Regions from separate parts of the Paenibacillus sp. IHBB 10380 genome, predicted to be linked through region 2. Evidence: riboswitches for the same ligand, from Rfam matches in the RefSeq annotation. Region 2 holds a riboswitch; each other region holds the start of a gene.
The links. Region 2 has a riboswitch for thiamine pyrophosphate ahead of thiC (phosphomethylpyrimidine synthase ThiC). Riboswitches for the same ligand answer to the same signal wherever they lie in the genome.

Region 1: linked by a shared signal. The riboswitch ahead of thiM (hydroxyethylthiazole kinase) and the one ahead of thiC (phosphomethylpyrimidine synthase ThiC) in region 2 are both predicted to bind thiamine pyrophosphate.
Region 3: linked by a shared signal. The riboswitch ahead of UB51_RS13345 (thiamine phosphate synthase) and the one ahead of thiC (phosphomethylpyrimidine synthase ThiC) in region 2 are both predicted to bind thiamine pyrophosphate.
Region 4: linked by a shared signal. The riboswitch ahead of UB51_RS23945 (ABC transporter substrate-binding protein) and the one ahead of thiC (phosphomethylpyrimidine synthase ThiC) in region 2 are both predicted to bind thiamine pyrophosphate.

What each region holds. Positions count from the first base shown of each region.
Region 1 covers NZ_CP010976.1:268,558-276,324, forward strand. The annotation lists gene UB51_RS01105 (phosphotransferase enzyme family protein) at 1-247, shown strand, start outside; gene UB51_RS01110 (hypothetical protein) at 410-1,192, opposite strand; gene thiE (thiamine phosphate synthase) at 1,336-2,025, opposite strand; gene thiD (bifunctional hydroxymethylpyrimidine kinase/phosphomethylpyrimidine kinase) at 2,015-2,836, opposite strand; gene thiM (hydroxyethylthiazole kinase) at 2,884-3,684, opposite strand; TPP riboswitch at 3,838-3,941, opposite strand; gene UB51_RS01130 (methionine ABC transporter ATP-binding protein) at 4,114-4,806, shown strand; gene UB51_RS01135 (methionine ABC transporter permease) at 4,799-5,461, shown strand; gene UB51_RS01140 (MetQ/NlpA family ABC transporter substrate-binding protein) at 5,481-6,317, shown strand; gene UB51_RS01145 (WYL domain-containing protein) at 6,391-7,257, opposite strand; gene UB51_RS01150 (helix-turn-helix transcriptional regulator) at 7,244-7,767, opposite strand, start outside.
Region 2 covers NZ_CP010976.1:5,420,889-5,428,655, forward strand. The annotation lists gene UB51_RS24565 (response regulator transcription factor) at 1-271, shown strand, start outside; gene UB51_RS24570 (helix-turn-helix domain-containing protein) at 344-574, opposite strand; gene UB51_RS24575 (hypothetical protein) at 775-960, shown strand; gene UB51_RS24580 (TetR/AcrR family transcriptional regulator) at 1,353-1,928, shown strand; gene UB51_RS24585 (DUF418 domain-containing protein) at 1,930-3,009, shown strand; gene thiC (phosphomethylpyrimidine synthase ThiC) at 3,094-4,863, opposite strand; TPP riboswitch at 4,967-5,075, opposite strand; gene UB51_RS24595 (DUF418 domain-containing protein) at 5,195-6,406, opposite strand; gene UB51_RS24600 (response regulator transcription factor) at 6,548-7,273, shown strand; gene UB51_RS24605 (sensor histidine kinase) at 7,270-7,767, shown strand, end outside.
Region 3 covers NZ_CP010976.1:3,024,667-3,032,433, reverse strand. The annotation lists gene UB51_RS13360 (GNAT family N-acetyltransferase) at 1-26, shown strand, start outside; gene UB51_RS13355 (MDR family MFS transporter) at 26-1,237, shown strand; gene UB51_RS13350 (hypothetical protein) at 1,350-1,685, shown strand; TPP riboswitch at 1,756-1,858, shown strand; gene UB51_RS13345 (thiamine phosphate synthase) at 2,038-2,661, shown strand; gene thiO (glycine oxidase ThiO) at 2,658-3,812, shown strand; gene thiS (sulfur carrier protein ThiS) at 3,809-4,015, shown strand; gene UB51_RS13330 (thiazole synthase) at 4,017-4,784, shown strand; gene UB51_RS13325 (MarR family winged helix-turn-helix transcriptional regulator) at 5,122-5,583, shown strand; gene UB51_RS13320 (MMPL family transporter) at 5,580-7,767, shown strand, end outside.
Region 4 covers NZ_CP010976.1:5,285,540-5,293,306, forward strand. The annotation lists gene UB51_RS23915 (heavy metal translocating P-type ATPase) at 1-522, shown strand, start outside; gene nfsA (oxygen-insensitive NADPH nitroreductase) at 582-1,334, shown strand; gene UB51_RS23925 (TatD family hydrolase) at 1,427-2,257, opposite strand; gene UB51_RS23930 (ABC transporter ATP-binding protein) at 2,254-3,099, opposite strand; gene UB51_RS23935 (ABC transporter permease) at 3,158-3,919, opposite strand; gene UB51_RS23940 (MTH1187 family thiamine-binding protein) at 3,916-4,209, opposite strand; gene UB51_RS23945 (ABC transporter substrate-binding protein) at 4,247-5,284, opposite strand; TPP riboswitch at 5,384-5,494, opposite strand; gene UB51_RS23950 (MFS transporter) at 5,563-6,759, opposite strand; gene UB51_RS23955 (pyridoxamine 5'-phosphate oxidase family protein) at 6,944-7,363, shown strand; gene UB51_RS23960 (bifunctional 2',3'-cyclic-nucleotide 2'-phosphodiesterase/3'-nucleotidase) at 7,538-7,767, shown strand, end outside.

The sequences.
Region 1 (7,767 bases), 620 kb from region 2:
TAATAGTAAGTTCCAAGCATTCATAAAAGGGTATAAGCAAGAAAACACAATGAATGGATCGCTATTGGTTGAATTATCTGGATTTTTGAGAATCCATAATCTATTGTTATTTACTAAATTACTCAAAGTAGTTGATGTTCCAGAATCAGACAGCAATCCACATTGGTTGCAGGGTTTAAGACAGAAACTGATTAACATCTTAAATACATACAGAGATCGTTTTGATAGATTAGCCGAGGAAGGTTAGCAGCTCCCTGAATTCTATGATCGGACCACATGAACTGCATAGAATCAAATACAACATGATGTAAATTATCAAAAAATAGAGATCCTTGTTGCATATCTGCGATGAGGATCTCTATTTTTGGTGAGCACTCTATTGGTTTACCATTAAAGTCAACCTTCATCGTTACTTCGGTATCTTGGACTCTGCCATCATGATGACTTGCGAAATTTGCTTCTCCCAGTCGTATACCTTTTGTTGAGAGGTGTGAATGATTTGCATTTGATCATACATTAGCGTGATATCTTCAGCGGCGGTAACTGCATTTCCTTGTTTTACACTAGTTTTATAACGTTTCTCTGATGCCGAATAGATGTGTCTTGCTGCAGCAACCGTTTTATTCTCTTCTGTAATCTGTTTTTTAAATTTTTGAACAGGAGCGAGTACATCCTTAACCAACTTCACCTTGCTTGCACGCTGTCTTCTGGCGGCAGAGAGCGCTTCTTTTTTAGACTTTATATCGGTACGAGCAGCCAATACGGAAGTTAGTATCTTATTGCGCTTTAGATCGAGCAGGTCAGCTAGCTTCTTATCCTTATTCTGCTTAGCGGCAGTAGCCTGTTTGCTTAATGCCGTGAATTGCTCTAATAGAGGGGAATGCTTCCGTAGAGTCTGATCTACTTCTATTTGCATACTGTTTATCCATTTCAGGTCTATGACCTTGATCTTGGCATTTACCCATTTTAATGCATCATTATTCTTTGTACGTTGATCTTTAATATGCTGAGTTTCCGATAGTACGACTACTTTCAGTGCTGCAACATCATCGTGAACAAGATTGATGTGTTCCAATGCAGTATCCCAATGATCCGCTGCACTTACATGTGGTGCATTCACTTGTAACACAATCAATACACAGAGAATCACAATCATTCTACTCCAAGCACTTCTTCTACTTGCATCGTTCATTAATTACCTCAACCCCCATCTACAAGAATGATAGTGCATAAAAAAACACCTCTCAAGAAAGGCCATTACGCCTGTTCTTGCGAGGTGCTTCGCTCGCTAAGCTTGTATAATTTTCATTAATATACCCTATATTATGGAAGGTGTCAACTATATAGAGAACGTATGTTTTTGTTGGAGGGATTGTTTAACGAAGAAACGAAAACAGCGGCGGCTTCTTTAATAGAATTTGAACTTGCTATAGCTGATATAACGGATACGCCGTCTGCGCCAGCAGCAATGACCGAAGCAGCATTGTCTATCGAGATTCCACCAATGCCTACAAGTGGAATAGAAATCCCTTGTTGTCGTAATTCATGGAGTAATGTTGTACCCAGCACTTCTCTAGCATCGTCTTTGGAACGTGTTGGGAAGATCGGGCCGACTCCCAAATAATGTGCCCCATCTTTTATTGCTTGCTGTGCTTCCTCTAGGGTATGCGCAGAGACACCGATAATTTTGTGGGAACCAATTCTCTCACGGATGGAGCTTGCAGGTTCATCCTCTTGCCCAACATGGACACCATCTGCGTTAACGGCGATTGCGAGGTCGATATCATCATTGACGATGAAGGGGATATGATATTTTTGACATATTTGTTGAAGCTCTCTGGCGAGTGTCAACTTGGCTTTACCGACTAAGGATCCTACGCCTTTTTCACGAAACTGAAATAGAGTAATACCGCCTGCAATCGCCTCAGTTAATACCTCACGAGGATCTTTCCTACAATTGACACTACCCATAATGAAATAGACTTTCAGCAATGAACGAACAGATTCATTATGATTAGTAGACATACTCTGTACCTCTCTTTCTCCGCTGATAAGCAAAATGGTTCGTTGGACCATGCCCTGCACCGATTCCTAATGGGTCCTCTATAGCAGCTTGGATAAATTGTTTCGCTGTTTGAACAGCGTCCAGTACCGATTTCCCTTTAGCTAACTCTGCTGTAACCGCAGCTGAATAAGTACAACCTGTACCATGTGTATGTCTTGTTTCAATCCGTTGATTCTCCATATAGATGTAACTATGCCCATCATACACAAGGTCTACGACTTGATCGGTAGAAGCATCATGTCCGCCCTTCATGACGACATAATGAGAACCCATCTGAAGAATACGTTTGGCAGCCTCTTCTCGGTCACTTAAGCTGACGATGGACATCTCTGTAAGGATCTCTGCTTCTGGAATGTTGGGAGTAGTGACCAAGGCAAGTGGGAGAAGTACTTGGATGACAGATTTAATCGCTTCTTGTTGCAGTAGTGTAGATCCGCCCTTGGCCACCATCACTGGATCAACGACTAAGTTGCGCCAATGATACTGCTCAATCTTGGCTGCTACAATCCGAATAATCTCGCCACTGAATAGCATCCCTGTCTTTAATGCATCGGGTTCTAGATCTTCACCTATCGAGTCTAGTTGCATAGCAATCGTCTCGGCGGTCATGGGGAAAACACCTTGAACGCCTAACGTATTCTGTGCAGTGAGTGCAGTAATGGTTGACATGCCATATACACCTAATTCTTGAAAGGTTTTGATATCGGCTTGAATGCCTGCTCCACCACCGCTATCTGATCCTGCAATCGTCAATGCTTTATAGATATGCATCTCTTAATTCCTCCAATTGTCTTAGTGGTGAGTAGACGTACAACTTTTTAGACTTGGTGAATATGGGCTCTTTGTTGTAGAATTTTCGGTGATACGCTAGCCAATTGGTTCAATAATTCAATCTGAAAGCTTCCAGGTCCTTGATGCTCTGTCATTTCAGCAGCTATTTCAGCGGCTACGCCATAGAAAGCAAGTGCTTCGGTAACCGATTCCAACCAAGATTGTTCGCTAACTTCGCTTACAGCTAAGAATGCCCCGATAATAGAACTAAGCAAGCATCCAGCCCCTGTAACTTTAGTGAGAAGAGGATGACCATTACTTGTGATGTAAGTCGTGTGTCCATTCGTAATCACATCTTCTTTCCCCGTAATGACAACAATACATCCTAACTTTAGGGCAGCCTTTTGTGCTAGGAGTACCCTATTGCCTTCGCCAGCACCCGCATCTACCCCTTTAATGGACCATTCTTCACCCACGACATGCGCTACTTCTGCAACATTGCCCCTGAGCACAGCAAGCTTAATCTCCTGAGTGATTCTCTGAGCAATCGTTGTTCGGTAAGTTGTAGCGCCAGCTCCAACCGGATCAATAACGACTGGAACATGATTCTCATTTGCAGATTTCCCTGCGATAAGGATTGATTTCACAACACTTTCATCGAGCGTTCCAATATTAAGAACGACTGCATTCGCTAATTTAGCTACATCGGCTACTTCTTCATGAGCGTGAGCCATGAAAGGTGAGGCACCTAAAGCGAGAAGCCCATTGGCTGTGAAGTTGGTAACGACTATATTCGTAATATTGTGTATAAGCGGATTGCACTGACGAACTTTTGTTAGATATGTCATGTTTAACATCCTCCTGAATTTAAGTGGGTTATATAGGCTATGATAGCCAAATAGCAACACAATCCTTGTAAAACAATAAAGACCCAGCCATTTCCACAAGGAAATGAGTGGGCCAAAAAGTTCAGTCAAGCAATTCTATGCATTGCATGATGTGAAGATTTCGTTCCACTTCCCTCCGCTGGTATAATCCAGATCAGGTTCCAAGGGTCCGAAGCTTAAAAGCTCGTCTCAGTCGTTAGACTCCCCTAGTGAAAAAACAGGCTGTATTCAATTAGTTCTGTTAAGAATATAACACGAAATTCCCATATGTAAAGCGACATGTGGGAATAAATATCGATTCTGTATCACAATTATGCCTAAACCTGTGGTATGATTATTTTTGTCCTGACACCACATAAGTACCAGCAGTAGATAAAGGAGGAACTCTCCGTGATTTCGTTGCATCAGGTAAGTAAAACTTTCGTGAGTTCAACTAGCCACTTCCAAGCTGTCAATTCTGTGTCTCTTCAAGTAAAGGAAGGCGAGATTCATGGAATTATTGGAACAAGTGGTGCGGGTAAATCGACTCTGTTACGGATGATTAATTTATTGGAGAAGCCGGACACGGGTAGTGTTGTAGTAGGTAATGAGGATTTGACTAATATGACTGAGAAGGAGCTTCGTGAAGCTCGCAGGAATATCGGGATGATCTTTCAGGGATTTAATTTGGTGAGCAATAAGACGGTTAGCGGAAATGTCTCCATACCACTTGAATTAACTGGATTACCGAAGCGTGAACGTGTGGAACGTGTGAGTGAGTTCTTAGAATTTGTGGGCCTACAGCATAAGGCGAAGCAATATCCTTCACAATTAAGTGGAGGAGAGAAGCAGCGAGTGGCGATTGCCAGAGCACTTGCGAATCGTCCTAAAGTATTGTTATGTGATGAACCTACATCCTCTTTGGACCCAAGTACGACAGAGGGGATTTTGGATGTGCTGAAACAGCTCAACCAGAATTTCGGACTCACTATTGTTATCGTAACACATGAAATGGAGGTCGTCCGCAACATGTGTCACAACGTATCGGTTATGGAATTAGGACGTCTAGTCGAGACTAGAGTGGTGGATCAATCCCATGGTTGAATATATCATGCAGTATCAGTCTGAAATATGGAAGGCTATAGGAGAGACTTTTGCTATGGTGGGGATATCCATTGTTGCAGCTATTTTAATAGGACTTCCATTAGGTACTTTTCTATATTTGTTGCGAAAAGGTCAGCTGTACGAGAATGGGTTGCTCTATGGTATTTTGAATATCATAGTCAACGTTGTTAGGTCATTCCCATTTCTTTTACTCGTCGTTTTTTTAATTCCATTTACGCGAATTGTCGTTGGAACAGCGCTAGGTACGCTTGCGGCTTCGGTGCCGTTATCCATAATGGCGATTGCCTATTATTCGAGGTTAGTGGAGCAGTCACTTCTAGAGGTTCCAAGAGGTGTGATCGAATCAGCTTCATCAATGGGAGCATCAACCTTTCAGATTATCGTTAAATTTATGTATGTTGAGGCTCGCTCGGGACTCATGTTAGGTTTAACGACTTCTATTATCAGTTTCATCTCTTACTCAACGGTGATGGGGATAGTTGGTGGTGGTGGAATTGGCGATTTCGCTATTCGTTATGGGTACCAACGGTTTGAAACGAAGATTATGGTATTTACTATCATCATTATGATTATATTGGTGCAGGTCATTCAGTTTGCAGGTAGTTATATTGCGAGACGGCTCGATAAGAGATAATTTATGGGGGAATATAAAGATGAATAGAAAAATAATGATGATGTTAGTTGTTGTACTTATGCTAGTTGCAGCGGGTTGTGGAAATAATGAGAAGCAAGCGGAGGAAAGTAAGAATACTCCGACAACCAGTGAAGAGACTACATTGAAAGTAGCTAGCCTCATTCCGCCAATGACAGAGGTATTGGAGCTTGTTAAGCCTCTATTGAAGGAAGATGGTATTAACCTAGAGATCGTTGTTCTATCCGATAATGTACAGCCTAACAACGCTTTGGCTAATAAAGAAGTGGATGCTAACTTTTTTCAACACGTTCCTTATATGAACCAATATAACGAGGCTAATAAATCAGAATTGGTTGGGGTGCAACCTATTTACAATGCGGTGTATGGTGCTTATTCTAAAACGTATAAGAACATTGAAGATTTACCAGAAGGTGCAACGATTGCTATCGCTAACGATCCATCCAATATCGGACGTTCACTTGTTATGTTCGAGAAGAATGGACTTATTAAGTTAAAAGAAGGCGTGGGAATTAACGCGACACAAGCGGACATCACAGAGAATGTGAAAAAGTTCAAATTCAAGGAAGTCGATTTGTTGATGCTGGCACGTACACTAGATGATGTGGATCTAGTGGCTATGACTCCAGCTTATGCTAAGCCTCTTAATTTAACACCTAAGAAAGATGCGTTAATCACAGAAGGCGACGATTCTGATTTCGTAATTACTCTGGTAGCGCGTAAGGACAATGTAGACTCCGAACCTATTCAGAAGCTTGCGAAGCGTATGACAAGTCCGGAAGTGAAAAAGTTCTTCGAGGATAATTACGGGGAAATAGCAGTACCTGCTTTTAAATAACATAAATATGTAAGGGGTATAGCCACAAGGTGGCTATACCCCTTTTTTATAAATATTAGAACATAGAAAATCTCTAGTATTTCATGGGTAAACGATTACCGTCCATTGGGGATGACACATGCTGATCCTTGATGGGAGGTGAGGTGATGCGATACCTTTCAAGTGCCTTTCTCGAAGATTCTAGCATGCGTTTCTTCAAATAATCGCCTTCGATGATACGTACTCTTTTACCGAGGAAACGAATTTTGGATAGAACATACTCACGCTCATTCGCTATAAAGCTTAAGCAGATTGTATATATTTGTTCAGTTGCATCATAGATGACTTCCTTCTCGAAGCAGGAGAAGGCATACAAGATACGGGATAATTCTTGATTGTAGGTGTTGACGACCTCAAGTATGACTTGATCTTTAAGCTTATCCAAAATCTGTTGAATGTTCGTGAAGGCTTGGACAAGTACCTCAGGTGAAGTAGATTGTTCTGACACCGATACGATGTGGTCAAGTCTCGTGTTCATCAGCGAACGATGTCTAAGATGGTACCACAGTAGGTACCATTCTTTTTTGACCATGGAATATTCTAATTTATAGGGAACTCCGTTCTGCGCTGAAGTGGTGCTTCCGCCCTTCAAACGATAAGTGATGACGATACTACTCTTGTTCAGAATGAATCGGCGACAAGAACGTAGAAGGGGATGGTAGACATGCTTCTCTATACTGCGACCTTTTTCTATGAAATGTTCTTTGAAATCAAGGGTAGAGTCTTGTTCTAGAACGTTCTTCAATTTATGTAACGTACTCTCAGGAAAAGCTGCCGTTGCCGCTGGATGTTCAAGCATGGTCTTAAGCCATGCTCTCTCCTGTGAGGTGATCATGAAGGTACCGGAATCATCTAGACGAGAGATAATCTGATAGTTAAATATTTTCTCAAATAGATTCATAATACGATTGAAGCTCCTTCCATTCGGCGATCATTTCACTTCGTAGCAAAGGTGGCTCTAATATTTCACAGCTAGACCCGAAACTACGGAGCCAAGGTTTGATCTCGTTGGAGCCATTGACAACAATTTCATAGATGAAGGATTGTTCATCTTCTTCTACAATTTGTCCCCATTGCCCCTGCAACAACACACGTTCTTTAATAAAGTTTGGTTGTGATAATCCAGGATTAAAGAAGCGAACGCGAACCGTGATTGAGTGGCCTGTATCAATTAACCAACTGTATTGAATCTTCTCCTCTAATTTCTTGTACACAGCATCAAATAATTGTTCAGAGACCTGTATGTCTTCTCCAATCTGAGTCATGCCCTCTAAGCGATATTTCCTAATCCCCTGACGTGAGTCATGAGAGAGTAAGTACCACCTTCCATATTGATGGTCGTATACTACCTTCAGGGGGAGCGTTAACTCTTCACGTCCCTTTGTCTCGCGTTCGAAGATCGGGTTGGTAT
Region 2 (7,767 bases):
TGGAAAAATAAAATTGGTTGCAGATGGTGCCATTATCTTTCCTAAATATGATTCTGAAATTGAACCACTCACAGATCGGGAGAAAGAAATTTTACAATTAACCTCAGAAGGATTAAGACAGCAGGAGGTTGCGGATAAACTATTTATAAGTCGCCGAACGGTCAATAATCATATTCAAACCATTAACGAAAAATTCAGTGTCAATTCTAGTATTGCCGCAACGGTACGTGGAATTGAGCTAGGGATTGTAAAATTAAAACATAAAAAATAAAGACTGCTTATCCTATCTAATCAGCTCTTGTTTTCCTGAAAAAACGACGAACTGCGCCTGCTACTGAGCGGCTTACAGTTTCGTCGTAACATCGTCACTATCTTCTTTAACAAATACTAATATGTCAGAGGGTAAACATTGCAAGTTGTTACATAATTGGTCCAATAATTCAAATCGTATAGACTTGTGCTTACCATTTTTTAGATTAGATAGATTTGATGGTGTAATACCTATTTTCTCAGAAAGTTCTATCAGTTTCATTCTTCTTTTTACCATGACTAAATCAAGATCAATTTTGATCAATAGTACGACCTCCCACTATATTTTCTTCCATATGATATTAGATTGTATACAAGAAACTTTTTATGTTAATGAGTATATTGTGCATTAGGTTGTATTTCTTCACTGTATCAATAAATTGTTATCATATTGCACAATTTACTCATTCTTATTTCCTTTTCTTGTAATATACTTCAATCAATAAACAGAAATGGAGGATGAAAATGATGAGGACGGATATGCTTTGGAATTTGGTACAGGAAGTGAGGGGTGGACAATTGCTTTTGGCGGATGTTCAAGCTAATGTCGCTCCTAATGTTTTTGAGAAGTTAACACTTATTTTAGGTAATTCACAGAAACAAAATGTTTCTAATTTTGTTAAAGCGTCCAAAGGAGAATGGCCAACCTAATCAGCTATATGTACAAGTAACCAGAACGGAAAATGCATTTTTCTAACTAACCCATGTCTTACAATGCGATGTACATCATGCGCTTATAGGAGTATTAATACATAAATCTTGGCTAGAGTCGTTCCAATTAGATGCCAGCGACTAGGTACTGAACATTTAAGTGAATGAATGATTAAGTATCTCAAATTTTTAATTATCCACGCTGCTGCTAAATGGGCTATTCCTTATTGTTTATAGGATTTCTATAACTTATTTCATGTCAATAACCCAGTTAATTCTAACTGGGTTATTTTCCATTTTCAGCAACCTATTGCAATAAATAATGTTATCTAGTATTGTTTACTTACCGACCGTTAAGTAAGTATTTGGGAAGGATGTTAAGAGAAATGAATATGAATGCAACGTATGCTGTCATTTTGGAAACAGGGTACCACTTATTTGCTGAGCATGGTTTTGAAAAAACAAGTATGGCGATGATTGCCAAAGAGGTAGGGATATCAAAGCCTGCGCTGTACTATCATTTTTCGTCTAAAAAAGATATTATCGATGTGATTTTTGACGAGATTTGCCAAAGTATTGGGTTTGCTAACTTTTTTAGTGTCCAGGACTACACGAAGGATAATTTTGAAGAGAAGCTTATTTCAGATGGCCTAAGTATTATTAACAGACAATATGAAGACGACTATTACTCACGCATCATGAATCAATTCCAAGCGCTGGGTTACCGGAATCCAAACTATTCACACAAATTAATCGAAAGCTTGGAAGGATTTACTACGGGTTTTGTTGAGCTGTTGCGACACGGGGCTTCGATTGGGGCTGTCGATGACAAAGATACGCTTATTAAGGCACAAATGCTGACCATGATCATTGATAGCATAGATAATTTTATTAGCTACAAGTTGGAGTATCGCTACGATGACATCTGGACTAAAGCGGTCAAAACCATTGTAAAGGAGATGTCGTGAAATGAGTCAGTCTACACAGCGAATAACTGCTTTTGATTTTGCGCGAGCCTTGGCATTTTTCGGAATGCTTATCGTGAACTATAAGCTTGCAATGCAGGCAGAAAACGATGGTGCAGCATGGTTGAGAGCCATAGCAGGTCTATTTGAGGGAAGAGCAGCAGCATTGTTTGTCGTGCTGGCAGGCATTGGAGTGTCATTAATGACCACGAAAGCAAGAAATTCAATGGACAAGGACGTTATTCGTCAAAGTCGGAACAACTTGTACCGTAGAGCTATTTTCCTTTTCATAATAGGTATTTATCTTCTGGTCATGGGCTGGACCGCCGATATTTTGCATTATTACGCGGTGTTTATGCTTGTAGCTTCGGTCTTGATTACAGCATCTGATAAAATAATACTCAGCCTGTTTGCGGTTATCCTGTTAGCATCCCAGTCATTTTTGATCTTGTTCGATTATAGTAAAGGTTGGAACACGAACTTTCACGAATATGCAGGCTTTTGGACGGTGGAAGGATTTATTCGCAATCTCTTTCTCAATGGTTTCCACCCCATCTTCCCCTGGGTGTGCTTTTTCATAATCGGCCTGTGGTTAGGTAGAAAACGCTGGTTGTATAAGGGGAATCGATCAAGGTTACTGCTTTATTCGTTGTCAGGGACTGTTGTTTTTGAGGCAATTTCCTATGGCCTAATTAAAGGGACTTCTTCTATACTCGATATAGAGTCAGCGAACTATTTGTTTACGACGAAACCGATGCCACCTACGATATTGTATGTATTATCTGCAACTTGTTTAGCGGTGGCCATCATTACTATCAGTTTTTATTTGGTTGAAAAATTAGGGCATTTTCGTCTGACGCAGGCGTTAATAAACACTGGACAGCTTTCATTATCTCATTATGTCGGGCATATATTCATTGGATTGGGTTTTCTTGAGATCGTTGGATATTTGGACAATGGAAGCCTTTCTTTTGCAATCGCATACGGATGTATCTATTTTATTATCGCCATGATCTTTTCATATGTGTGGAGAAAATGGATGAAAAGAGGTCCGGTTGAACTGATCATGCGGAGATGGTGCTGAGTGTTTGATTTGAACTCAATTCATGTCAATACCCCAGTTAGAGTTAACTGGGGTATTGATCATTTATGGTTTACTAAGTCTTATCTATTGATAAATGCCGCTGCCGGATTTTTTGAATTCTTGTGCTTTAGCTAGCATTCCTGCCTCTATGGTTTCCTGTTCTTCTTGCTTGTGGGCTCTAGTAGAATCGCGGATATCGTGAGAAATTCTCATGCTACAGAATTTCGGTCCGCACATGGAACAGAAGTGAGCCGTCTTGGCTCCTTCTGCAGGCAATGTCTCATCATGATACTCGAGCGCTCTCTCAGGGTCCAGCGATAGATGAAATTGATCGCGCCAGCGAAATTCGAAACGGGCTTTAGAAAGGGCGTTATCGCGATCCTGTGCACCTTTATGTCCTTTTGCCAAATCGGCGGCATGAGCAGCGATTTTATAAGTGATGACACCTTCACGTACATCTTCCTTGTTCGGTAGACCAAGATGCTCCTTTGGAGTGACATAACATAGCATAGCTGTACCGAACCAACCGATCATCGCCGCTCCAATGGCAGAGGTAATATGGTCATAACCCGGTGCAATATCTGTAGTAAGAGGACCTAAGGTATAGAAGGGGGCCTCATTGCAGATTTCAAGCTGCTTATCCATGTTCTCTTTAATCAAATGCATGGGGACATGCCCCGGTCCTTCGACCATAACTTGAACATCGTGACTCCAAGCCATTGCCGTCAATTCACCTAGCGTCTCTAGTTCAGCGAATTGCGCTTCATCATTAGCATCAGCAATGGAACCAGGGCGCAAGCCATCTCCAAGGGAGAAGGAGACGTCGTAGGATTTCATGATCTCACATATGTCCTCAAAATGTGTATAAAGAAAGTTCTCTTGATGATGGGCAAGACACCATGCAGCCATAATGGAGCCACCTCTAGAAACAATGCCAGTCATTCGCTCAGCAGTTAACGGAATATAGCGAAGTAAGACTCCGGCATGAATGGTGAAATAATCAACCCCTTGTTCTGCTTGCTCGATGAGTGTGTCCCGGTAAACTTCCCATGTTAAATCCTCCGCTTTGCCATTTACTTTCTCCAGAGCTTGATAGATCGGTACCGTACCAATAGGAACAGGAGAATTACGAATAATCCACTCGCGCGTGGTGTGAATATTTTTACCAGTGGACAGATCCATAATATTGTCTGCACCCCAGCGTGTCGCCCATCGCATCTTCTCCACTTCTTCCTCTATGGATGAGGATACAGCGGAGTTTCCAATATTGGCATTGATCTTTACTAAGAAGTTTCGTCCAATAATCATAGGTTCACTCTCTGGGTGATTGATGTTCGATGGGATGATGGCGCGGCCACGAGCCACCTCATCTCGTACAAACTCCGGTGTCACATTCTCGCGAATGGCGATGTATTCCATTTCGGAGGTGATGATACCCTTACGCGCATAATGCATTTGAGTGACATTGTTGTCTTTTTTTGCCCGTAGAGGTTTCCTTTGGAGTGCTGGAAATACTTCAGCTAATGCTTTACCGTTGGTATTGCCGTTATCCTCGGGTTGTATGGTTCTTCCTTCATAGGTTTCTGTATCTCCTCGTTCTTCAATCCAGCGTAAACGATTGGGTTGTAACCCTTGACGGATATCGGTATGAATTTCTGTGTCCGTGTAAGCTCCGCTAGTGTCATAGACATGGATAGGTGCATTCTCTTCTTCTCCGTGAATGCCCGATGTTGGACTGAGTGTGATCTCGCGCATCGGTACTTGAATGTCTGTACGTGAACCCTGTACATATACTTTTTTACTTGCTGGGAAAGCCGATAGGTTAATTTGATCTTTTTTCATTTCGCTTGACATCTCATTTCCTCCTATATAAAGGTGATTTGATCAAGCGGAGCAAATTCTATTCCTATAGAAAAAGACTGCATCTGAGTAAGAGGCAGTCTTAGAGTAGACAAATAGAAATAGAACTCCAATTCCTCCGCTGGCATTATCCAGATCAGGTTTGACGGTCGATAGTTACAACTATCCTCTCAGCCTGGTCCCACCAAGCTCCCGTAATATATAATTGCTAAACAAAGTATAACCAATTAGTAAAGAATATCCAAGTTTAATTTAAACCGTCAACATGACTTATTCTACAATATGGATAAGGCCAAGGCACCCAATGATTATTCGTACTTCATTATCACACGGAGGTATTTAAACTCGGATCATTAACAACCTTATGCGAAGCACGTGGCTTGCCGCTGAGTGAGAGATAAGTCCACATCCTAAGAAGTCTCTCGATTGGACCGTTCTTAAATCGTCGTAGTAGCAGGCTCGTTAGTACAGCCTGTACAGTATATATGAGCAGGGCCAATAGAAAGCCGTTCACAATGCCGATTTGTCCGAACCAACCCAGCCCATAACCATAAAATAAGGTCGTACAAATGACAGTTTGCATCAAATAGTTCGTCATCGACATGCGACCGACCGATTCAAACGCCGATACGAGCACTGATCGCTTCGATAAGTGCGATAGCACCAGTGCTAGTGCAAAAATATATCCAAGTGCGAGAAGCTGCCCTCCCGCCGTAAGGAATACGCCGCTCCAAGGGGATTGTGGTTGGAGTTCAGCTATGCTCTTAAACGCTAGACCAAGCGGCAGAAGGATCGCCGTCGCCCACACGTATCTACGTCTTTCTCGCCGCGGATTGTGAAACCACTGTTTGCTTGCAGCGGCAATCCCGAACAAGAACATCGGAAGCAGCAGGAACGGTGTGAAGAACATCACGATAATTATAGCGCCTGGCGGCAAATCAAGCGGATCCTCGTTAAAGCGAAACTTAGTAATCTCTTGATAGGTCCCCTCACCATAGACTTCAATAGATGTTGCGACATACTGCTGCATCCGCGCTTCTTCTTTAACTGTCTTCTTCTCGATACCATAGCTTAGGCCCGCCATCAATATGCTCAGTATGATTCCCCATATCATTAGCGTCTTCGGCTTCCTCTTAACGAATAGTAGCAAAGTAAAGCCCGTTACCCCGTAGGCTAGTAAAATGTCGCCCTCCCATAGTAATAGGCTGTGCATCAAGCCTAACGCAATGAGCATGAAGAAGCGCCGAGCTAACACCCATCCAGGCTTTAAGTTACGCTTCACCAAGCTTCCCCGAAGCTTATATAAGCTATAGCCAAACAGGAACATAAAGATCGGCATAAAACTTCCGACAACTGTAATTTTCAGTATATGATGAAATATCGTGTCCAAGCTTGTAGGGTTAAATTGTTGTAGTTCCCCTTGTCCGTACATCCCATACTGGAAAATGAGCATATTTGCAATAAGTATACCGAGTAAGCAGAAGCCGCGAATCGCATCTATAACGCGAATGCGGTTTCCTGTGTCTATTTGATTCATCTTTACTATCACCTCTCTTACAATCATAATCAATCAAGCTGAACAGCTAAGGAACAGAACCATAACATGAACTTAACTTTTTATAACTCTGTTCAACAGATGTTAAGGTTTATATGCTAGCATTACATCAGGTGATGAAGAATGAATATGAATAAAATAGTTATCGTTGATGATGAACCCTCTATTGTAAAAATGCTGCAACTTGTGCTCCAAAAGGAAGGATTTCACCAATTATATACAGCTGGAACCTGCCAAGAAGCACTCGATACGATTGCTCGTAACGGAGCTGATATCGTTCTGCTCGATGTTATGCTACCGGACGGTAGTGGTTTTGAATTATGTTCGCAAATACGCCAATTAGGCAACCCACATATTTTATTTTTGACTGCCAAGGTGTCTGATCTGGACGTTCTGACTGGATTCGCGATGGGTGGCGATGATTACATTACGAAGCCGTTTAATCCGCTTGAGATAGCCGCCCGCATTAAGGCTCGTCTGCGGCGCATTGATGAGATTGGCAAACCTGTGGCAAGAAACAATACTGTGGCACAAACTGTGTATAGCTATGGCCGCTTTCAATTAAATGAAGCTGCAGGGGAGCTACTTGTAGATGGTGCTGTTGTTACCTGTCCGGCTCAAGTGTTTCAGCTGTTATTGTATTTCTGCAAAAATCCCGGCATTGTCTTCTCTAAAGCGCAACTATATGAAGCCGTGTGGAGTATCGATGGACTTGGAGATGATAATACCGTGATGGTCCATATTCGCCGCATTCGTGAACGGATTGAGCATGATCCGAGTTTGCCTACCCATCTGCTGACTGTCCGCGGACTAGGCTATAAGCTGGCTAAGGAGCCGATCAACGTATGAAGATACAGCGTAGGATGGCTTTCCATTTTACATACCAACTGATTGTGTACTCGGTTCTCATAATCATCTCGATGACGATACTCTTCCTAGTCTTGATTAATAAAATCACAAATGATGAGCTTAAACGTAACCTTCCCGTGGCTGCGCTTGATTCCGTCATAAGCGAAACTTACTATCAGAATGATAAGATTAAGTTCTCCTCTCATTGGAATAAGTTCATTAAGGAAAAAAACATGTGGTTGCAGATCCTCGGATCTAAAGGGGACGTCATTTATGAAGTGAATACGGATTCAGATCAGCCCACAGCTTATTCGGTCACTCAGCTGCTAACGCTTCAAGAAACGGGGAAATACAATCATTACTTCGTTAATATGAAGCTGGATAACTCGTATGAATCGCCTCTATTATTCCTACTCGGCTTTGAGAATCCTCGTCAGGAGCAGCTCGCGTTGTGGTACGACAGCTATCAGGAGGACGGACTCGTTGCCGAAGGT
Region 3 (7,767 bases), 2.4 Mb from region 2:
ATGCTGCGGTAGAAGAAGAGGAATAATGAATGCACAATTGAAACAAATACATCCTTTATCATGGACAATTATTATAGGAACGATTTTTGGAAGAATGGCCACGTCTATGAGTATTCCATTTCTCTCTATTTATTTGATTAAATCAATGGGAGCCTCACCTTCACAGACAGGTATTGTTGTAGCGGTGAGCTCTCTGATTGGTGTATTCGCTAGCTTTTATGGTGGATATATATCTGATGTCATAGGTCGTAAGAAGATTTTATTGATTTCGATATTTGGTTGGGCACTGGTTTTTATCGGATTTGCAGTAGCGGATAAAATCTGGATTTTCTTTGTCATGAATGCACTCAACGGATTATGCCGTGCAATGTTTGAACCTACCTCGCGTGCACTTCTGGCTGATATTACACCCCAGGAGAGTAAACTACTCGTATTTAACTTACGATATGCTGCAATCAATCTCGGAGTCGTATTTGGACCGATTTTGGGACTTCAAATGGGGGCATCTGAATCTAGCTGGGCGTTTGTAATAGCCGGATTAGTTTATTTTTGCTATGGCGTGACGTTGATCATTCAGTTTCTTCGCTACAAGGGAATGGGCTTGGCTTCGACCCAAGTGGGTGAACGGTTAACGCTTACGGGTGCACTGCGAGTAACAGGTAGAGATCGAGTATTTGTGTATGTTCTCATGGGTATGATTTTTTGCGTACTTGGCTATGGGCACTTCAGTTCAACATTACCCCAATACATGGAGATGAGCCCGAGCATCGAAGATGGAGCTAAATGGTTTAGTTATATGCTCTCCCTGAATGCGATCATTGTGCTGGCTTTCCAGTTCCCCGTTGTTCGTATTGCGAGTAAGTGGTCTCCAATTACGCCTCTTATTGTCGGAAGCGCTTTGGTATCTTGTAGCTTGTTACTATTCGGTATTTTTCAATCGTTTATTGGATTCATGCTCAGTGTGGTTCTTTTTACGATTGGAGAAGTTCTCATGTTTACAATGACAGACATCCTTATAGATCGTATTGCCAAGCCGGAATTACGAGGAACTTATTTTGGAATGATAGGTTTTAATAATTTGGGTAATGTTATGGCGCCCTTACTTGGAGGGTTCCTGTTGGATGCGCTTGGTGTAGACTACTCGATTATTATTTTCACGGTGATTGCGTTAACTGCAGCGTTTGGAATACCGTTCTTACTATCTGCACGTCGTATATTAGAGCAGCAGAATGACTAGATTCATTATTATTTATAGGGGAGCTATTCTAAGGGGGAGTTGCTCCCAAATGTATTTTAAATATCTCTACACAATGCTATAATTCACCATATATAACAGAAGGAGGATTCAGATGAAGAAAGCAATGATTCTATTAGTTACCTTTGTCGTGGTATTAACGTTAAGTACACAAACATCCTATGCAAACCCAGTTAACGCCAAGAGTAGTAACAATAATAATGTTGTAGAAGTATCAGTAAATAGTTTGACAAATCAGCTAGAATCTCTTAAAAAGGTCCAAAAGAAGTTGGAAAAGCTACAGAAGGAATTTGATCAGCTAGAAAAAAAGAAGAAAAACTTAGCTGTAACATCGAAGAAATATCGGGATATTTTAAGCGAGCAGACAAAGATCATCAAGAAGATGACAGATTTACAAAAGGATATTGCGAAAATATTAAAATCTAAATAGCTTAGGTTTGTAAAATAAAATAGATTTTCTTTTTCATTTATTCATGGTAGGATGTATCCAATTGAATACGTTAGATCACTAGGGGTGCTATTTAGCTGAGACGGAAATGTGATTCCAAACCCTTTGAACCTGATCTGGATTATACCAGCGTAGGGAAGTGAGCTTGAACTTTGGTTGAACTATTGTTTGTTTACGTACATATGCGTACATAGGTGGACATTCACTTGGCTATTGATATAAAGCTTCCTTCTCTAAGCAGAAGGGGGCTTTTTTTGTTCTCTTTCTTCATTAATTTGGTCATGGAATTCTTCTGTAGGATGAATTGAATTACGAGTGTGTAGGAGGTCATGAAATGTCAGTTCGAGAGTTACATGTCATTTCAAACGGTCAGCATGAATTGGAACACTTTGTATGGATAGCAGAGCGAACCCATTCTTATGTAACAGCTTTTCATTTACGGGAGAAATCTAGCACTGCGGCGGAATTGTGGCGATGGGTTATGGCTTTGAAGGCAGGTGGGGTACCGATGCATAAAGTGATCATTAATGATCGTATAGACGTGGCTTGGGCGGCTCAGACAGGTGGGGTTCAGTTAGCTTATCATAGCTTACAAGTTCAGGAGATAAAGCATTCTTTTCCTGGATTGCGTATAGGGTGTTCAATTCATTCTGTACAAGAGGCCGATGACATGAGCAAACGTGGCGCTGATTTTCTTCTTTACGGACATATCTTCAGAACGAATTCGAAGCCTGATCAAGAGCCTAGAGGAATCCTCATGTTGAAGGAAGTTGTGGAGCATGTTCATCTTCCTATTATTGCTATTGGTGGCATTAAGCCAGAACATGTGCAACAGGTCATAGGAATGGGAGCAGCAGGAATTGCTATCCTATCGGGAATTACGTCAGCGTCTGATCCTATACAGGCGGTAAAAGATTATCGAAGAGAGCTAGATTTAGCAGGAGGTGAATGTAGTTGACGAAGTCGAAGTTCTGCGATGCCATCATTGTGGGTGGAGGAGTGATAGGCAGTTCTATTGCTTATTACATGTCTGCCAGAGGAATGAAAGTCGTTCTTATAGATCGAGACCGATTAGGGCAACAAGCCTCGCTTGCGGCAGCAGGGATGCTTGCAGCACAGGCAGAGATTGACGAAGCAGGTCCATTCTTCGATTTAGCAAGGTCCAGTCGTGCATTATTTCCTCAGCTAGCGAGTGAATTACAAGCGTTAACCGGCATAGATATAGGCTTTAAGCGACAAGGATTACTTCGTGTGGGGATAACAGCCGCAGATGTAGAAGCACTTCAACGGACCATTGCTTTTCAACAAAGTGTGGGAGAGCAAGCAGAGTGGCTATCTATGGATCAAGTCATTCAGAGAGAGCCAGAGATTTCTAGGGAACTGCAGGGTGCCATGTTAGTGGAAGGAGATGGGCAAGTAGATGCTCCTGAACTATCGCTTGCCTATGCCAAAGCGGCAGTAACTATAGGTGCAGACATCAAGGAGTTTACAGAGGTGAAGTCTCTTCTTCTAGAGCGAGGGCGAGTGGGCGGAGTGGTCACAAGTGAAGATGTACTTCGTTCTGATCGCGTCATTATAGCTTCCGGAACGTGGAGTGGACCGCTACTAGATCAAGTTGGCTTGAGTTGTCCGATCTATCCGGTTAAGGGTGAATGCTTCTCTGTTCTGACACATAAGCCGTTACTTTCTGCAACGATCTTTAGTCATGGATGCTATTTAGTTCCGAAAAGGGGTGGAAGGCTCGTTGTCGGAGCAACTAGCAAACGCCACAGTTATGATCGAAAGGTCACCTTAGGCGGAATATCGACGCTTTTAGAAGCAGCCAAGAGGCTTGTGCCAAGCATTGTAGATTCGGAATGGGAGAAAGCTTGGAGTGGGTTACGTCCACAGACTCTTGATGGCTTTCCTTATCTGGGGGAACATGAGACTTGTAAGGGATTATATGTAGCTGCGGGTCATTATCGTAATGGCATCTTGCTAAGTCCAATGACCGGCAAACTGGTTGCAGATTGGGCAGAGGGAAAGTCAGAGAAGCACCTTTCGTTAGAGCCTTATCGAATTCATCGGCATCAGAACATTTTACAAGAAAAGGCAGGTGCTTCATCATGAAGCTACAAATTAATGGAGAACAGGTGGAAGTACCTGACACGCAAGTTACGACGATCACAGATTTACTTACCCATTTTGGCTTGGACAATAAAGTGGTTATTGTGGAGTGTAATCAGCAAATTCTGGAGAAATCTTCACACTCAGAGACGTTACTGTCGGATGGAGACCGGGTTGAGATCGTACATTTTGTAGGGGGCGGCTAACATGTTAAAGATCGGAACATATGAATTCAACTCACGCTTATTGCTCGGAACGGGAAAATTCCCAAGCTTTGAGATTCAGAAGGAAGCGGTAAATGTATCAGAGTCACAGATATTGACGTTTGCGGTCAGAAGAATGAACATTTTTGAGGCGACTCAGCCTAATTTTCTGGAAATGTTGGATATTAGCCAATATACGTTGCTTCCGAATACAGCTGGGGCGAAGACCGCTGAGGAAGCGGTTCGTATTGCTAGACTAGCTAAGGCCTCTGGACTTTGTGACATGATCAAGGTTGAAGTGATTGGCGATTTTAAGACATTACTACCAGACCCTTTTGAGACGTTAAAAGCATCTGAAATGCTACTTGCTGAAGGGTTCATAGTACTTCCTTATACATCTGATGATGTGTTGTTAGCGAAGAGACTACAGGATTTAGGTGTTCATGCCATTATGCCAGGCGCATCCCCGATTGGATCGGGCCAGGGCATTATTAATCCACTAAATTTAAGTTTTATTATAGAGCAGGCAACAGTACCTGTTATTGTCGATGCTGGGATTGGGAGTCCAGCTGACGCAGCGTTCGCAATGGAGCTTGGAGCCGATGGTGTATTACTAAATACAGCTGTTTCCGGAGCTCGAGATCCGGTGAAAATGGCTTTGGCGATGAAGCTTGCAATTGAAGCAGGAAGACTGGGATTCGAAGCTGGAAGAATTCCGAAGAAAAGATACGCTTCGGCTAGCAGTCCGATGGAAGGATGGAGTCGGACTTGATGAGCTGATTTGGCTTTTAATTAGAGAAAAATAGAAGTTGAAGTCTGGTTTAGGACCTCCCAATGTGTTGATTCCTCTTTGTTTATCAAAATAAAACGACCCACAAACTTTATAAGTAACTATCATGTGGCTTGGTAGGTGTGCCTTGATGAAAAAGCATTCGCCGCTTCGGGAATATGAGTGAGTGATTTTGTTGTTGTCATCGCTGTACTTATGATTGACACACCTACTGACTTAGAATATAGTTCTATTATCAAATAGTTTCATTGTAGAACTATTTGACAATAGAACTATTTGATTTATGAACGATACAGATTAGAGAGGCGTGAACAGCAAAGTGGAACATCAACAACCAAGACATTGGATCGAACGATACATGACAGCAACGATGATTATGACTAAACGCTTCCATGGAGAAATTAGCGAAGTCATTGGTCAGGATTTAACAATAGATCAATATCAGCTTTTACGGTTAATTTATTTAGAAGATAAGAATTGTACATCTACTGTGTTAGCAGAACAATTCTATGTAGGCAAAAGCTCCATTACAGCCATGACGAACCGTCTTGTTGAGCACGACATGATTGAGCGTACAAGAGATGAATCCGATCGTCGTCAAGTTTATTTATCTTTAAGTGAGCACGGGCATAAGATTTATACAGAGGCGGAAGAACAAGTACAAAAAATGGTGGGGGACTATCTTGTCCATTTCACACAGCAAGAGATTGAGACTTTTATTACATTGTATGAAAAGCTGGCCCGTTTGGTACAGGACACAGGGGGAGATGAGAAAATATGAAAATCATACTTAAAGCTAGATGGGGAATTATTGTATTATGGCTAATTGCAACTGTAGTGTTAGTTCTCACGGCGCCGCCCGTAAGTGATTTGATCCGTGAGAATGGACAAATCGATGTTCCGAATGGGTATTCTTCTACAGAAGCGACTCGTATTATGGATGAAGTGGCTAAGGAAAGCGGGGGTAGTCAGGGAACTCAAATAGCTCTTGTATTTCATGATGTGAAGGGTCTTGATGATTCAGCCAAAAAAGAAATTGAGCAGGCGTTCGGTGAGCTTGAGAAGAATAAGGAAAATCTAAGCATAGAGTCTATAGTCAATCCTTTTGAACAACCTGAGATTGCTAGCAAGTTAATTGCCAAGAACGGTAATACCATCATGACTTCAATTTCGGTAGATCTAAGTACTAAATCTATGAAGGAAATAGAGGTCGGGTTACATACAGCTTTAGAATCTATTAGCGTGCCTCACTATTTGACAGGTAAAGATCAGATCAATGAGGATACTATCATTAGTTCACAAGAGGGATTAAAGAAATCGGAGTATATTACGGTTGTGTTCATACTCATCATACTTTTTGCCGTCTTCCGTTCTTTTGTCGCACCGTTTGTGCCTCTTTTAACGGTTGGTATTAGTTATATTACGTCCCAATCCATTGTTGCCTTTTTGGTGAATTGGTTCGGTTTCCCAATCTCTACATTCACTCAAATCTTTATGGTGGCTGTGATGTTTGGAATTGGGACGGATTATTGTATTTTGTTGATCAGTCGGTTTAAAGAAGAGTTAGGTCGCCAAGATGATATAGGGACAGCTATAGTAGAGACTTATCGGACAGCTGGGAAGACGGTATTCTTCTCCGGTCTTGCCGTTCTGGTTGGGTTTCTGGCCATTGGTTTTGCGAAATTTACATTGTATCAATCGGCTGTGGCTGTAGCTGTTGGGATTGCTGTCATGATGGTCGCTTTGGTAACGATTGTTCCTTTTTTTATGGCAGTCTTAGGTCGTAAGTTATTCTGGCCTATGAAGAAATCGATTGAGCATAAAGAGAATCAATTATGGGGGGCTGCGGGTACATTCTCTCTTAAGCGTCCATGGGCCGCACTACTCATTATCGCTATTATCGTGACACCATTCTTAGTAACGTATGACGGTAAGCTGTCATTCAACAGTCTTGAAGAAATCGGAGATAAGTATGAATCCGTTGAAGCTTTTAATATTATCTCAGACAGCTTTGGGCCAGGAGAATCTCTCCCTGGTCAAATTGTGATCAAGAATGATGACAAGATGGATACTACGGAATATATGGCTCTTGCTGAGAAAATTAGCCGTGAAGTGCAGAAGGTTAATGGTGTTGCAGGGGTACGTAGTTTAACACGTCCTATGGGTGATGTTATTGAAGATTTCCAAATCCCTAAGCAGCTGGGTACATTGTCTGATGGTTTAAGTGAAGGTGGTAAAGGGATAGATCAGATACAGACAGGTCTTGCTGATGCAAGTCGGCAGTTGAGTGATAATGAGCCTAAATTGAAAGAGGCCGTTGCAAGTACAGGCAAATTGTCTGAGGGTACAGGTAAACTTAAGGATGGTATTAGTGAGCTTGGTACAGGGCTAAGTAAAATTCAACAGGGTATTAAAGATGGCTCTATGGGAGCTGGGGAACTGAAGAAGGGCCTAGAACGGGCTAAGAAAAGTGCAGTGCAGTTGGCAAAAGCAAACGAACAGCTACTAGCTAGTTACGGCACTATAGGTGAAGGATTAGGTGCGCTAGATGGAGGTCTGAAACAACTTCAACAGCAAATGAATGGTGTAGCCCATAGATTGAACCAACTGGAAGCATCATTTACTAGCTTGGAGGCCAGTCATCCAGAGCTGCTACAGGACAAAGATTACCTTACGATTAAAGGAACCGTAACGGAGAGCGGTAAGGGTGTTATGGCTCTGTCAGCGGGATTAATTAAAATTAGCAGTCAGCTTGAACAAGCGACGGCAGGATTGAAGCAAGCTAATCAAGGTTATGCTGGCGTGTCTGCAGGGCAGAAAGCTCTCTCTAAAGGATTTGATCAATTTATTACCGGTATTGGTAAGCTGCAATCGGGATTAAATCAAGCTGCGGATGGTCAAGGGCAAATCGTAGATCAAGTACCTCAAATAGAGAAGGGACTATCAGAGCTACAGAGTGGACAGA
Region 4 (7,767 bases), 140 kb from region 2:
GAGACTTCTAAAGCGGCAGTGTCTAGGCTGCAAAGCATGGGCATTGAAGTCGTTATGATCACGGGGGATAACAAACGAACAGCTAAGGCGATTGCTGATCAGGCTGGAATTAAGTCTGTGCTTGCAGAAGTTCTACCCGAAGGTAAGGCTGAGGAAGTGAAGAAGTTACAGCAGGGTGGGAAAGTCATTGCTATGGTAGGTGATGGGATTAATGACGCACCAGCCTTAGCGACTGCTGATGTTGGAATGGCGGTTGGTACAGGTACAGATGTAGCGATGGAAGCTGCTGATGTGACATTGATGCGTGGTGATCTGAACGCAGTAGCAGATGCTATTGTGATGAGCCGTAGAACGATGAGTAACATTAAGCAGAATTTATTCTGGGCACTGGGATATAATGCAATAGGAATCCCAATAGCAGCTGCAGGATTTCTAGCACCGTGGCTTGCGGGGGCAGCTATGGCATTCAGTTCAGTCTCCGTTGTTCTGAACGCTCTCCGTCTACAACGTGTGAAGTTGTGAGATTCTCCTTGTTCATTCTTAAGTAGTATTTAATTGAAACAATCAGGAGTGATGGAGTTATGAGCAATGATGTAAACGAAACTCTTGCTTTACTAATGAATCATCGGTCTATTCGCGCTTATAAAGATACCCCAGTCAGTCAAGGTCAGCTTGCATCGATTGTGGCTGCGGGTCAAATGGCTTCGACCTCAAGTAATGTACAGGCGTACTCCGTTATTGCTGTGACAGATCCAGAGCTCAAGAGCAAGCTTGCGAAATTAGCGGGTAATCAGGTCTATATTGAGCAATGCCCCGTGTTTCTTGTGTGGTGCGCGGATTTATATCGGTTAAAAAAGACGTCAGAACCGTATCTTGGAGATACATCCTTCGAGGACTCTACAGAGAATTTCATTGTTGCTACTGTAGATACAACCCTTGCTGCACAGAATGCCGCTGTCGCCGCTGAATCGTTGGGACTTGGCATCGTCTATATTGGTGGTATTCGTAATCAAATTGCGGAGGTGTCTGAATTGCTCGGGCTACCTGAGCTGGTATATCCTTTATTCGGCATGTGTATCGGATACCCTGAACAGGAGCCGGGATTGCGTCCAAGACTTCCGATGAAGGCAGTTCTGCATATGAATGGATATTCTAAAGAGCAGAGCGTGGAAGAGGCTAAGGCTTATGATGCTACCACAAAGCAATACTTATTAGAAAGAACCAACGGTCAGAATGATGCCACTTGGTCGCAAATGATGGCAAAGCGATTGGCAGAGCCAACTCGCATGCATATGAAAGACTTTTTAGATAGCAAGGGATTCATGCAACAATGACAGTTGGGGATACAAAAGGATAAAATAGACTAATCACCCCAAGCCATCCTTCAAAAGGGTGGCTTTTTATGTGTACGGTTATATGGACGAATTTATAGCTTGTAGAATCGCCGTGTATTGTCATACATCAATTTACGGGCTTTACTCACGGGCAGACCTTGTAATTGGCTCCATTTCTCGATAACCGTTGACACCATCTCCGGATGGGTCATTTGACCGCTAAAGGGACCCTCGAAGGGCCAAGGTCCATCCGTCTCTGCCATGACTTGATCTTTGGGATATAGTCTGGCTAATTCTTGGATTTCTGGTTCGTAGACGATATCAGGGGTGAATGAAATATAATATCCGTTATGAATCATTCGCTCTACGGTGTTCGCAGATCCCTTGAACCAATGGAAGTGTGCACGAGTGACATTATACTGTTCTAATAAGTTACAAGCAATATCAGCATCTTCATATACCGCGTGCAGTATAATAGGCTTCTTGTGAATGCTGGCAAAAGAAATAAAGCGCTCCAGAAGAGTTACATAGGCCGCATGATTAAAGGAGAGGCCTGCCTCCTGCGCTTCTAGTCTAGAATAATACGGTAGCCCGACTTCACCCACGGCGACCATCTGTTTCAAATGTTCCTCCATAAATGAGAACAACTGAAGGATCTCCTCTTCTAGTGGTAGTGGTTGTTCCGGATGGAAGCCGAAGGCTGGGTGAATAAGTGAGGGATACTTCTGAGCCAGCTTTAGATTATATTGACTCGATTGCTGATGCATGGAGACTGCAATTACAGCGGCAATGGAGGGACTTAAGCTTGTAAGTAGAGCATGTTGTTGCTCTTCCGTATAGGTATCAAGGTGAATATGGGCATCAATGAAGGGAGCGAGTGAGGCATCGTCTGCGATCCGTTGGTCATTATGATTGTTCATCATAGCATTCCCTTCAATCGTTGCATTTTTTGTTGCTCCTCCCGCATCCATTGAGAAAGCTCACGTTTTAGCTTGAGGAAGTTGGGATCATCGGTCATCTCTTCTTTACGTGGACGTGAAAAAGGGACATCTACGGCATGTAGTACAGCAGCAGGTCTACTGGAGAATACGTATATACGGTTTGAGAGAAGGAGTGCCTCCTCAATATTATGGGTGATGAATAGTACAGAGCGTCTACTTTCCTCCCAAATATCAAGTAGCCAACGTTGCATATCACTTCGAGTTAGGGCGTCTAACGCGCTGAAGGGCTCATCCAGACACATCAGTTCTTGAGGGCTAAGAAGTGCACGTAGAAAGGCTACTCGTTGCTGCATCCCCCCAGATAACATATGCGGATAGGCGTTCTCAAATCCAGTCAGTCCTACTTTGGAGATCCAATGACGTGCTTCTTCCCGAGCTTGATTCTTTGGAATTCCGTTTACTTCCTGAGCTAAGATGACGTTATCTTCAATGGTTCGCCAAGGAAATAGGGCAGGCTGTTGCGGCATGTAGCTGACAAGGCCCTTTTTACCTGTCACCTCGCGGCCGTTCATTCGTATCGTTCCCGTCTCCGGTTGAACGACACCGCCAATAATATGAAAAAGGGTACTCTTCCCACACCCCGATGGACCAATAATGGATACGAACTCGCCAGGGGCAACGGTTAGAGAAATCTTATCTAGCACGGGGAGGTTCTGTTTACGTCCGCTGAACCCCTTGATAATATTGTGAACTTCTAAGGCTGGTGGCGTAGCGGGTAGATCTTGGTGTTGAATACTGTTTATTTGCTGTATTTGCTGTTCCATGACTAGGTGCACACTCCTTTCGCGAATTAAGATGCGAGTTCTTTTTATCCTAAGTTCACTAACGATCTTGACGTGGACTCCAGCGTACGAGTCCTTTCTCTAATAGGACAATGGCTGTATGCATAAATAGGCTGAGAATAACGATAATGGAAATACTTAAGAACATACGATCGGTACGGTAGCTAGCTTTTTGAAGCATCATATAGTAGCCAATACCTTTGTCAGAGCCAACCCACTCGGCAATGACTGCGCCCATAACACTGTACGTTGCCGCGATACGTATCCCTGAGAACATAGAAGGAAGGGCATGTGGAAGCTCTAGCTTGGTAAATATTTGACCTTTGGTAGCCCCGATCATTCGCATATATTCCAGCATCGTTCGATCTGCTTGTCTGAGCCCATCCATTGCAGCGACAGCTACAGGAAAGAAGCAAACGAGTGTAATGAGAATAAACTTAGGAAGTAGGCCAAAACCGAACCAAATCATAAGTAGTGGGGCAAGGGCGATGGTAGGGATATTTTGACTCAATATGAGAAGTGGATAAAGGGCAGAATGAAGAAAAGGAATTCTATGTAACACGAAGGCGATCACAAGCCCCACGGTTGTTCCAATAGCAAATCCACCTAAGGTGAGTTTTACTGTAGCTAGAGCGTGTTCCCATAATCTTGCGGATTCAGCGGAAGCCTCATGTGCAATATCTGATGGAGCTGGGAGAATCCAATCTTCGATGTTAAAGAGTGAAGTACTGAGCTGCCATGCCGTCAAAAAGATAAGGACCGCCACTAAGGGCGGCCACACTTTGTTCCATATCAAGCTCATGGACGATATTTCTCCGTTAATTTACCCATGCTTATACCTTTTGGATTGTGGGCTATTTTAATTTGAGAGATGACACTAGGGCTACCTGCGGCTATAAGCGCTTCATGCATATTCTTAACAATACTCAGCAACTCATCCAGCTCGCCTTCCATAGTGGTCTCTAGAGGATGAACCTCATGCTTAATACCGGATTGTTGTATGACTTCAATGGCGCGATCTACATAAGGAATAGAATCTTCATTATTGGGTGTCTTAGGGATTACTTGAATGCTTAGTAAAGTATTAGCCATGGTGATATCATCCTTTCAAAGTGAGGGTGTAGTCTTATTATTTTGCCTGAGGTAGAAAGTCATTCGTATAAGCACTTTCTATCTCTAATGGTTTATCCAGAAGCTTATGTTTGTACATCCAAGCGGAATATCCTTGCCATATTTCGGCTTTCTGTTCTCCCCAATTCTCAGCATCGTCTTTATAGAGTGGACTGAGCCATTTCTGACTAGCGAGTACTAGCTCTTTGTCCAGATCGGGTACAGAACTACTAAGAATTGCAGCAGCAGCTTCAGGTTTATCAATCGCATACTGATACCCTTTGGACGTTGCACGCATGAAAGCTTTTACGAGTTCGGGGTCATCTGTAATCTGTTTCTCATTCGTCACAATGACGGGTGTGTAATAATCAAGCTCCTTAGCGTAGTCTTTCACATACAACATATCAAGCGGCTCTCCACGAAGCTCCGCTTCAACTCCTGTCCATGCATAGAAGATCCATGCGAAATCAATATCACGCTTCACAGCTGTAAAGTAATCAGCCTCGCCCATATTCACTATTTTAACCTTCTTAACATCGCCTTTATCATTCTCCATGATAGAGTTCATTACAGCCTCTTCTACTGGAGAACCCCATCCCCCGTAAGTCTTGCCTTCGAATGCCTTCGGAGTCTTAATATTGCGATCCACAGGTGCAGCAAATCCAGAAGTGTTATGTTGTATTACTGCCGCAATGGACACAAGGGGTACACCTTGGATGCGTGCCTGGGTGACTGCTTCTTGATAGCTAATGCCAAAAGGGATGGCTCCCGATGCCACCATCGTATCCGATCCTCCAGCACCAGGCTGAATGATCTCAACGTTTAATCCTTCTGCTTCATAATAGCCTTGATCCTTAGCTACATAGAGTCCAGTATGATTCGTATTAGGAGTCCAATCCAGAACAACTTTAACATCCTTTAATGTCTTAGGTGTGGATGGAGTCTCACCTGCTGGTGTCGCTGCTTGTTGATTCGTTTCGTTGTTGCGGGTTGCTCCGCATCCTGCTACGACTAGTATGAGCATACATACGAGAAGTAACGTTCCTAACTTTCTCATTTCTTTCTCTCCCCTTTTGTGAAATACACTGTGTTATTGTGCAACAAAAAAAAGCGCCCCGTAATCGGGACGCATATGGGCGCAAGATAGATATATGGATGAACCATATCGGCTAGTTCCTACGCTGGCATTATCCAGATCAGGTATAAGGGTCAGTGTCTTGTGGGACACACTCTCAGCCGGCCAATTCCAGCACCCCTGTACTTATGAAATTAGATCATTTCAATGAGTATTATAGTCTACAAAGGAAGAGGTGTCCAGTAACTCTGACATGCTGACTAATGATATCCCTGAACTGTCTGATCATATCTATGTTGAGCTCTAAATGCAGCTATACTGAGCAGGAACAGACCTACGGTGAACACAGCAAGCATACCAGCCGTTTGGTTAACCACTAGATGATCCATACACCAGCCAATGATTAAGGGAAGGACAGCACCACCTACACCTCCAGCGGCAATTAGAATGCTTGTGGTTGACTCCTCTGTACCGGGCATAAGCTTGTTAGCAAATACTAACGTTATGGAGAAAAGACCCGACATGAATAGACCCAGTAGTGTGATAACGGTAAAAGCAGACCAGATCTGATTCGTGAATGGGAAAAGAGTAAGTAGGATGAGGGCGGATAGACTACTTATAAGTACATAGGAACGGTAGCGTATTTTCTCTGCTATATATCCTGCAAATAGGCGACCGATTGACATTGCAATCCAAAAGAAGGTGACACTAAGTGCAGCCCCTGCTTTGTCCATACTCATCTTCTCTACAAGCATAGATGGCATGAAGTTGGCTAAGCTCATTTCTACGCCAACATATAGAAAGAAGAAGACAACAAATATCGCTAGCGTTCGTTTTTGGCCCTTGTGATACACCGCTACTTTGGGTTGCTTCGGCTGTTGAGGGCTTACGTTTCGTGCATTCAATATGGAGTCTAACGCTCCAAAAGAACCCTTAGCCCAGAATATAAATGTAATGAGGGCAAAGAGGGAGACGACAAGGAATGACCAGCGCCACCAGCCAAAGTAGATCATACCGCTAGCTAGGAGTGGCATAAGCATAGCACCTACGCCGAAGAATACTTCGAGCCTGCTCATGGCTACAGCGGTCTGATGGGTAACCCCTGTGATAATGATGGTTCCGATGACAGCCTCGATCATTCCGAACCCAAATCCTGCGACAATTCCTGTGACATACATCCATTCCCAAGGCGGAAGGAGGGTGTATACGGATTCGGCAATAAAAAGTGCAACTAGGGCAAGAAGGAGACTACCCTTTTTGCCGAGACGGCGGTTTAACCATGGGGAGAGCATCACGCCACCTAAGAAACCGGCAAACTGAGCAAAGATCAGCTGTCCGCCTTCACTGTATTCACGATCATAATGCTCCAGAATGACTGGGAGCACAGAACCAAGTACGACATGTGCCAAACCAATTAAGAAATAAGACAAACAACCAATCCAAATTAAGCGTTTCATAGATGAATTTAAGCTCCTTTTCAAGACAATAGACCTATCCATCATACCCTAATATGAAGCTGTTCGTCATAGTAAAGTCACAACGTATGATAAAGAGGAGATGGGTTGAAAATAGTAGAGATGGGTACATTACTCATACGTGTGTTTTATCACTCAAATAAGAAAAGGAAGAGGTTATGACATCATGTTAGATAAAACTAGAATAGAACAGGAAATTGTCAAAGCATTGGATCACAATAAAATTTGCTCGTTTGCTACGATAGAGGGGAATAAACCGAAACAAAGGTATATGGTATTGTTTAATGAAGGGTTAAGCTTACACTTGGCTACGAACCGCCAAACACATAAAGTTGAAGAGTTAGAGGAAAATCCCCATGTGTCCTTGTTAGTGGGTTATGAAATAGGTGGAAGTAAGGATGTTATAGAGATCGAAGGGATCTGTTCTATATGTACGGATGAAAGTCTACGAGAAAAGGTATGGAGTCCTGAACTTGAGAAATGGTTTACAGGACCCAATGATCCCAATTATGTCATTTTAGATATTAAACCGACTCGTATGGCGTATACAGGTCAAGATAATGATAAGCGTGAATGGATCGTATAAACCCCCTGTGAATTGAGATTTTATAGATGGTTCAAGAGTGCTAATGTAATGCCTGAGGCAGGGTCTCAGGCATTGTTTGTTATGCGAGATAAATATATCTCTTTATTTTTAAGATGACTCGATATAAACTTAGGGGGGACTAAGTAATACATACTATTATTAAGGGGAGATACTATGTTTAACTCGCACCACAAAACGCTGAAGGTTGTAGCATCAACTGCTGTTGCTTTCAATTTGTTAGCGCTTTCACTTTCTCCAATCCATGCAGCGGGAGATAGTGCAATTGCTAAGCTACGGATTATGGAAACAACGGATTTGCACGTCAACGTCGTGAACTATGACTATTATGCTGATAAGGATACGGATCAGTATGGATTTGCCAAGACAGCTAGCTTAATTAAGGC